DNA from 2 places in the Arthrobacter sp. NPDC057388 genome. Region 1 is predicted to be linked to the other one. Evidence: riboswitches for the same ligand, from Rfam matches in the RefSeq annotation. Region 1 holds a riboswitch; the other holds the start of a gene.
What was found. Region 1 has a riboswitch for S-adenosylmethionine ahead of ACFUTU_RS05645 (homoserine O-acetyltransferase). Riboswitches for the same ligand answer to the same signal wherever they lie in the genome.
Positions count from the first base shown of each region.

Region 2: linked by a shared signal. The riboswitch ahead of ACFUTU_RS03405 (DUF1737 domain-containing protein) and the one ahead of ACFUTU_RS05645 (homoserine O-acetyltransferase) in region 1 are both predicted to bind S-adenosylmethionine.

Region 1 is NZ_JBHVBL010000007.1:133,615-137,767, forward strand. Features, by position in the region: gene ACFUTU_RS05635 (VOC family protein) at 53-691, opposite strand; SAM riboswitch class IV at 820-936, shown strand; gene ACFUTU_RS05640 (bifunctional o-acetylhomoserine/o-acetylserine sulfhydrylase) at 979-2,295, shown strand; SAM riboswitch class IV at 2,410-2,525, shown strand; gene ACFUTU_RS05645 (homoserine O-acetyltransferase) at 2,538-3,680, shown strand; gene ACFUTU_RS05650 (MFS transporter) at 3,895-4,153, shown strand, end outside.
Region 2 is NZ_JBHVBL010000004.1:124,593-128,745, reverse strand. Features, by position in the region: gene ACFUTU_RS03420 (YegP family protein) at 1-156, opposite strand, end outside; gene ACFUTU_RS03415 (O-succinylhomoserine sulfhydrylase) at 449-1,657, opposite strand; gene ACFUTU_RS03410 (rhodanese-like domain-containing protein) at 1,659-2,069, opposite strand; gene ACFUTU_RS03405 (DUF1737 domain-containing protein) at 2,066-2,374, opposite strand; SAM riboswitch class IV at 2,388-2,502, opposite strand; gene ACFUTU_RS03400 (LLM class flavin-dependent oxidoreductase) at 2,691-3,125, shown strand; gene ACFUTU_RS03395 (LLM class flavin-dependent oxidoreductase) at 3,109-4,017, shown strand; gene ACFUTU_RS03390 (aromatic amino acid ammonia-lyase) at 4,022-4,153, shown strand, end outside.

The sequences.
Region 1 (4,153 bases):
TGGCGTCGTTGGCACCCGCTGATGGCGGCCGAAGAGAAGGGCAGGAAGCGCGTCAGATGGTGACGGCGCCCGCTGCGGTTTCGAACGTGACGGAGAGGATGCCCGGCGTACCGTGCGGTGCCACCCAGTTCACGGCGACGTCCTCCAGCGGCCGTTCCACGGGCTCGCCGAGCCATTCGGTCACGCGCTCGGCAGAGCCCGCAATCGTGAGGCTGGACATCTTCACATTGCTGTCATAGGCGTTGGACGGGTGCAGGCCCGGATCGCCTTCCCACTTCAGCATGTACGGAACCTGGGGGTCGGCGATGAGCCCCAGGATGCCGATCTGCTTCCAGATAAGTTCGCGGCCGTCGGGGAACTTGCGGTTGCCGTTGACCGCGGAGCGGCCGAGGCGTTCCTCGAACGGGGCGAGGTCGTCAACTTCGACGCACCAGCCCATCCAGCCGCCGCCCGCTGCGGACCGGGCCCGGACGGCCTGGCCGAAGGGCGCCTTGTCCGACGCCGGGTGGTCCAGGACCTCAACGACCTCAAGGTACTTGTGGCCGGCCAGCGGAATGATCATGTTCCGGGTTCCAAACCGGGGGTGCACTCCGCCCTTTACGGCTTCGACGCCGAGGGCGGAGGAGATACGTTCGGTGGTGGCCGCGAGGCCATCGTGTTCACAGGCGTAAGAGACGTGATCCATGCGCATGCCCTCATCTTGGCACTTTGTGACGGGGCTCTCAGCTTAGGGTGCCCTAACTTAACGAAATGTCCAGCTTTTGACGAAATTCTTCACAAAGCTGTGCGCGAAGTAGGGCTGTTCCTACACTGATCGCAGGTCATGAGTGCCAGCGAAAAAGGCCCCGGCCCGCTGGCCGGCAACCCTCCGCCGCGGCGGGGTGCCCCGGGTGAAGACCTGGCCGCGCGGCGTCCGCCGGGCGGCAAGCGCGGGCCTGTGCCGGGACAGCACACGCCCCTTTAGCCTCAGGAGCCTGCATGTCCAACGCATGGTCATTCGAAACCCGCCAGATCCACGCCGGCCAGGTGCCGGACGGCGCCACCGGCGCCCGGTCGCTGCCGATCTACCAGACGACCTCGTTTGTCTTCCCCAGCGCCGAAAGCGCAGCCGACCGCTTCGCGCTCGCGGAGATCGCGCCCATCTATACCCGGATCGGCAACCCCACCCAGGACGCCGTCGAACAGCGGATCGCCAGCCTGGAGGGCGGGCTCGCCGCGCTGCTCCTGAGCTCGGGCCAGGCCGCAGAAACCTATGCCATCCTCAACATCGCCGAGGCCGGCGACCATGTGGTGGCCAGTCCAAGCCTCTACGGCGGCACCTACAACCTGCTCGCGCACACGCTGAAGAAATTCGGCGTTTCCGTCACGTTCGTTGCCGATCCCGATGACCTGCAGCAGTGGCGCGATGCCGTGCAGCCGAACACCAAGCTGTTCTTCGCCGAGGTGGTGTCCAACCCCCGGCAGGACGTCCTGGACATCGAAGGCGTCTCCCGGGCTGCGCATGAGGCCGGCGTGCCGCTCATCGTGGACAACACCCTCTCCACCCCCTACCTCATCAGGCCGCTTGAATGGGGCGCGGACATCGTGGTGCACTCGGCCACCAAGTACCTGGGCGGGCACGGCGCCGCCATAGCCGGCGTCATCGTGGATTCGGGAAACTTCGACTTCGGCAAGGATCCGCATCGGTTCCCGGGCTTCAACGCCCCGGACCCCACGTACAACGGGCTCGTCTACGCCCGTGATCTCGGCGCGGCCGGTGCGCTGGGCGCCAACCTGTCCTACATCCTCAAGGCGAGGGTCCAGCTGCTCCGCGACCTGGGCTCGGCGGTGTCCCCGTTCAATGCCTTCCTCATCGCCCAGGGCCTGGAAACTCTGAGCCTGCGCGTGGAGCGCCACGTGGCCAACGCGGTGGCGGTGGCGAGCTGGCTGGAAGCCCGGGACGATGTGGAGTCCGTGGCCTACGCCGGCCTGCCGTCCAGCCCCTGGTATGAGCGCGGCCTGAAATACGGGCCCAAAGGCACCGGCGCGGTGGTGGCCTTTACCGTGGCCGGCGGCGCCGAGGCCGGCAAGCGCTTCGTTAATGCACTGGAACTGCACTCCCACGTGGCGAACATTGGTGACGTCCGCTCCCTTGTCATCCATCCGGCGTCGACCACGCACAGCCAGCTGACCCCGGAACAGCAGGACGTGGCCGGGGTCGCCCCGGGGCTGGTCAGGCTGTCGGTAGGCCTGGAGCACATTGACGACATCCTTGCCGATCTCGACGCCGGGTTCCGCGCCGCGAAAGGCGCCTGACGGACCTGGCTGGCCCTGTGATTCCCGCCCCATCTCCCGCCGGCGAGGGGCGGGGAGTCACACAGCCGTCACATTCTTCGCGCAGGCGTGCGCCTGTTTCGTACACTGGCAACAGGTCATGAGTGCCAGCGACAGCCCCGGCTTGCTGGCCGGCAACCCTCCTTCCGCGGTGGGGTGCCCCGGGTGAAGACCTGGCCTGCCGGTCTGCTGACGGCGGGCAAGCGCGTAGAAGAGGTTTACCTGTGACGATTTCTGTCAGCCACACCGACGCTCCGGCCGGCACGGCCCCTGAAGGCTCTGCCCTGGATGGCACTGTCCAGTACCGCAACATCGGCAGCCTGGAACTGGAAGCCGGAGGCTTCCTGCCGGATGTGACCCTCGCCTATGAAACCTGGGGAACGCTCAACGAGGACGGCTCCAATGCGATCCTCGTCCAGCACGCCCTGACCGGCAGCACGCACGTGACGCGCGGCGCCGGGGACGAGGAAGGCTGGTGGGAACAGCTCGCCGGTCCTGGCGCGCCTGCGGACACCAACAAGTTCTTCGTCATTTCCATCAACATCCTGGGCGGCTGCTACGGGTCCACCGGGCCGTCGTCGCCCGCCCCGGACGGCAAGCCCTGGGGCTCGCGTTTTCCGCTGGTGACGCTCCGGGACTCCACCGTTGCCGAGGCCAGGCTCGCTGACCAGCTCGGGATCGGCAGCTGGCACGCCGTGGTGGGCGGATCCATGGGCGGGGCGCGCGCCCTGGAATGGGCCGTCACTTTCCCGGAGCGGGTTCGCCGCTGCGGTGTCATCGCCGTCGGGGCCAGGAGCACGGCCGAGCAGATCGCCTTCGCCCAGGCCCAGACACTTGCCATCCGCCAGGACCGCCACTTCAACGGCGGAGACTACTACGGCGGTGCGGAACCCGCGGAGGGCCTGGCACTCGCCCGGCGGATCGCCCACATCACCTACCGCTCCGCCTACGAGCTCGATTTCCGCTTCGGCAGGAACGCCCAGGCGGCTGAGGAGCCGCTGCAGGCGGAGGCCCTGGGAGGACGCGGCCGCTACCAGGTGGAGAGCTACCTGGACCACCAGGGCAACAAGCTGGTCCGGCGCTTCGACGCCAACAGCTACATCGCCCTGACGGAAGCGCTCATGAGCCATGACGTCACCCGGGGGCGGGGGACGCTGGAGGAGGCCCTGTCGCGGGCCACCGCCGACTTCTTCGTGGCGGCCGTGGAGACAGACCGGCTGTACTTTCCCGCCCAGTCGCTGGAACTTGCCGAGGCGCTCCCCGGGAACGTGGAGGTGCACATGATCGATTCGCCGATCGGCCATGACGGCTTCCTCACGGAGATCGGCCAGCTGAACGCCCAGCTCAGGGCCCACTTCCTGAACTGACTCCGGACAGGGTGGCCCGGCCGGATATGGCCGACCGGCGGCTGTGATGCGCCTGTGCGTGTGCATTTATGCAGATGCGCCCTGCACTATTTGGCGTTGAGCTTGCGTCGCAGGCAGACCATACTCGTTGAATCCGGCGTTCGTGGTGCGCATCACACCCGACCGCCATCGACTGGTCCCCGTGGTGTCGACGACGACGCCGAAGGAGTTCGCAATGAGTACGGAAAGCTCCGCCGTCAGGCGCGCAGAGGAAACCGACGTAAAGGCCTCAGGCCTCAAGAAGGTGGTTACGGCCTCAATGGCCGGCACCGTCGTGGAGTGGTACGAGTTCTTCCTCTACGCATCTGCCGCCACCCTGGTCTTTGGCAAGACCTTCTTCCCCAACGCCGGCACTGAGCTGGACGGCATCATCGCCGCGTTCCTGACCTACGCCGTCGGGTTCGTTGCCCGCCCCATCGGCGGCATCGTCTTCG
Region 2 (4,153 bases), on a different contig from region 1:
CGTCCCGGCGCATTCGCGGACGTCGGCGATCCCTGCGGCCGCCGCACGCTTGTCCTCGAAAGGAGCGGAGATGGCCAGCACGGTTCCATTGGGAGCCACCAGCCGGAAACGGTACTGGGACTCAGCGTCAACAAAAACTTCGAATACTCCGGCCATGACGTTCCTTCCGGTCAGGGAGGCTGCGCGCAGCGTCTTCGCGGCCGCGGCCCCGAACGCATCGCTGCGTCTGTCCTTGAATGGGGGGTGAGCCGACAGGGGTTTCATCGGCTCATCAGTGTTATTCGAGTCTGCCCAGTGCACATGGAGCCTACAAGACCGTCCATGTAAACCCTGGGTAAACCCTGCCTGTCCACCCACTAAAGCGTGCCGGGGTTCCGTTCTCAAGGACACCCGAAACGGCAGGACGTGCAGGGAAACGGAAATTAACAGCCCGCGATCGGAAGTAACGTCAGATCTGTTTGAGCGCCTGCTCCAGGTCGGCAATGAGGTCATCTGCATCCTCCAGGCCGACGGACAGCCGCACCACCCCGTCGCTGAGCCCGATTGCGGCACGTCCTTCCGGTCCCATGGCCCGGTGGGTCGTGGTCGCGGGGTGGGTGATGAGGGATTTGGCGTCGCCCAGGTTGTTGGAGATATCGATGATCTTCAGGGCGTCCAGCAGTGCAAAGGCGGCTTCCTTGCCCGACTGGCCGGCGGTCGTCGCAAGTTCCAGCGTGAGGACGGTGCCGCCGGCCTTCATCTGCCGGGCCGCCAGGTCATACTGTGGGTGGGACTTGAGCAGCGGGTACTTCACCCAGTTGACGGCGGGCTGGGTTTCCAGCCATTCGGCCAGCCGCAGCGCGGTGGCGGAGGAGTGGTTCACGCGCAGGGACATGGTCTCCAGGCCTTTGGTGAGGACCCAGGCGTTGAACGAGGAGAGCGCCGGGCCGGTGTGCCGCATGAGCTGCTTGACCGGACCGTCGATGAACTCCTTGGTGCCCAGGATTGCCCCGCCCATCACCCGGCCCTGGCCGTCGATGTGCTTGGTGCCGGAGTAGACGACCACGTCCGCGCCGAGGTCCCCGCAGCGCTGCAGCAGCGGCGTGGCAAAGACGTTGTCCGCCACCACCTTGGCGCCGGCGGCGTGGGCGAGTTCGCTGACCGCCGCGATGTCCACGATCTCCTGCATCGGGTTGGACGGGGATTCGAAGAAGACGGCAGTGGTGGGCACCGAGAGGGCCTCGCGCCACTGATCCAGGTCCGGGCCATCCACGAACACCGTCTCCACGCCCCACCGCGGCAGGATTTCATTGAGGATGACAAAGCAGGAGCCGAACAGGGAACGGGCGGCGACCACGCGGTCCCCGGCGCCGAGCAGGGCGCCCAGGGCGGTGAAGACCGCGGACATGCCGGACGCCGTCGCAAAGCACGCCTCGGTGCCTTCAAGCAGGCGGAGCCGCTCCTGGAAGGTGGCCACTGACGGGTTGCCGTAACGCGAGTAGACAAAGCGCTCATCTTCGCCGGTGAAAGCCCGCTCCGCGGCGGCGGCAGACTCGTAGACAAACCCGGAGTTCAGGAAGACAGGCTCGGTGGTCTCCTGGAAATTGGTGCGGTCCAGCCCGCCGCGGACGGCCTGGGTATCGGGGCTCCAGCCGGCGGCGTCGTGATTAAAGGTCAACTTAGTTCTTTCCCAGGTTCGTCGGCAGGCCGCGGTTCTTCCAGCCGTTCACGGTGCGCTCGCCATAGCGGTCCGGCTCGCCCTCGAAACCTTCGAGCACGTTGTAGGCCGTGAAACCGGCCTGCGTGGCGGCAATGGCGGCAGCGATGGAGCGCTGGCCGGAACGGCACAGGAAGACCAGCTCCACCCCGGCGTCCTCGGGGGCCTGCTGCTTCAGCTGGTCAACGAACTCCGGATTGGGAATGCCGCCGGGAAAGGTCCACTGGATGAAAAGGGGGTCGTTGTCCGTGGCTTTCGTGTCAGGAATGCCGATGTGCGCCCATTCGCCCTCGGTGCGCACGTCCACCAGGATGGCGCCCTCCTCAAGCTTGGCCCATGCGTCCTGCGGGGTGAGGTCTCCGGCATAGCTCATGCGTGGCCCTCGTAAACTTCCGCGCTGAGGTCCTCGTCGGAGTCCAGCCGGTCAACGGCGGTGGCGACGGCGGCATCCGCGCTGGCGATGGCGGCCGGCAGGATGAGGGCCTGGGCCACGATGACGGTGGTGCCGTTGAAGGTGGCCGCCGGGCTGCCATGCAGCACGTAGCCTTCGGCCAGGGCTGCTGAGATGCGCTCACAGAAAGCCCGGTCGTCGGGGCCCGTGACGAGGCGGTAGGACAGCTTTTCCTCAGGTTTATCCTGCTGGGACGGCAGCGTTGCAACGGCCGGGGCGTCTGACACGACGGATCTCCTTTTCTCACGCTTGCAGCTCGAAGTGGTCGATATGCCGAGTATTCACCTGAGGCACCCCGCCGTGGAAGGAGGGTTGCCGACCGGCCAGTCAGGGCTTAACGCCGGTACTCATTACTCCCGAAAAAAGTAACACTGACGACGGCGGCGCGCACCGCCGCCGCCGTCATCTTCCGTAACGGACCCCGCGGCTTCCCTGATCCACGGAACCGTCCGGGTTGCCCGGCGTTGCCGTTACAAAGCCCCCGGCCGGGAGGATAATGACGGGGAGATGACCCGCCGTAACGCCGGATGAAACTAGGCCGCAGTGAATGATTCGACCGCGCATACAGTCACTTCCATGCTGCACTTTGGATGGTTTGTGGGCCACGGCTTCGGGGTCCAGGGCTGGGGGACGCCCGGCTACGGAATCGGCTACGACTGGAAGAAGCCCGCCCCCTACCAGCACGCGGTCCGCGAGTTCGAGCGGGCCGGGCTGGACCTGTTCATCATCGAGGATTCGCTCACTGTCCCCGACACCTATGGCGGCAGCGCGGAGGTCTCGCTGGCGCAGGCGTCCTTCGCCCCGAAGCACGATCCGCTGGCACTGGTGCCGTACCTGCTGTCCGCCACGGAGCACCTGGGCATCGTGCCCACCATCAGCGCCTCCTTCTATCCGCCCTTCACCGCGGCCCGGCTGCTGGCCACGCTCCAGCATTTTTCCAACGGCCAGCTGCTGGAACGTCGTGACCTCCGGGAGTGACCTGGCCGCGCAGAACTATGGACTGGACCAGCAGATCGAGCACGACCTCCGGTACGAGAAGGCCGAGGAGTTCGTGGACGTGGTCCGCAAGCTCTGGCGCAGCTGGGAACCGGACGCCATCCTCGAGGACGCCCAGGCCGGCATCTTCGCCGACCACACGAAGGTCCGCCCCATCCACCACGACGGGGAGTTCTTCAAGGTCCGGGGACCGCTGAACACGGCACCGCTGCCGGAGGAACCGGTGCTGGTGCAGGCCGGGGCATCCCCGCGGGGCAAGGCGTTCGCGGGCGCGAACGCGGATGTTGCCATCGCCCTGGCCCGCGGCGTGGACGGCATGAAGGCGTACCGCGACTCCATCCGCGCCGAGGCCGCTGCGGCGGGCCGGAACCCCGACGACGTCAAGGTGCTCTTCGTGCTCAAACCGACGGTGACCGGTTCCACGGCGGAGGCGGAGGAACTGCGCGCCGCGCGCCGGGAACTCACGCAGCGGGACATCGACAGCCAGCTCAACTCCATCTCCTACCTCTCCGTCATCGACTTCAAGCAGTTCGACCTTGATGAGCCGCTTCCCGAGCTCAGCACCAACAGCAACCAGGGAACCCTGGAGCACTTCTCCAAGGCGGCGCCGCCGGGTTCCACCCTGCGGCAGATCCTGCAGGCGCGCAGCGGCGGCGCAGGCGACAGCATTATCGGCACGGCCGAGGAGATCGCCGACTACCTCGAGGAAACCGGGGCCGCAGTGGGCGGCGACGGATTCCTCTTCTCCGGCTTCGTGGACCCCGCCACCATCCACGGCGTGCTGGACAGGCTGGCGCCGGTGCTGCGCAGGCGGGGACTGCTCCGGACGGGCTACGGCAACGGCGGCTTCCGCCGGAACCTGCTGGACTTCTAGCGCCATGGCCGGGGCCGACGCGAACCACGTTCTGGTGCCGGGCGTCCGCCGCGGCACCTTCCTGATCGGCACGGCCCATATCCGTGCCGAGGACGTCGCCGCCGCGGCGGCCGATCCTTCCGTGGAGGTGGTGCTC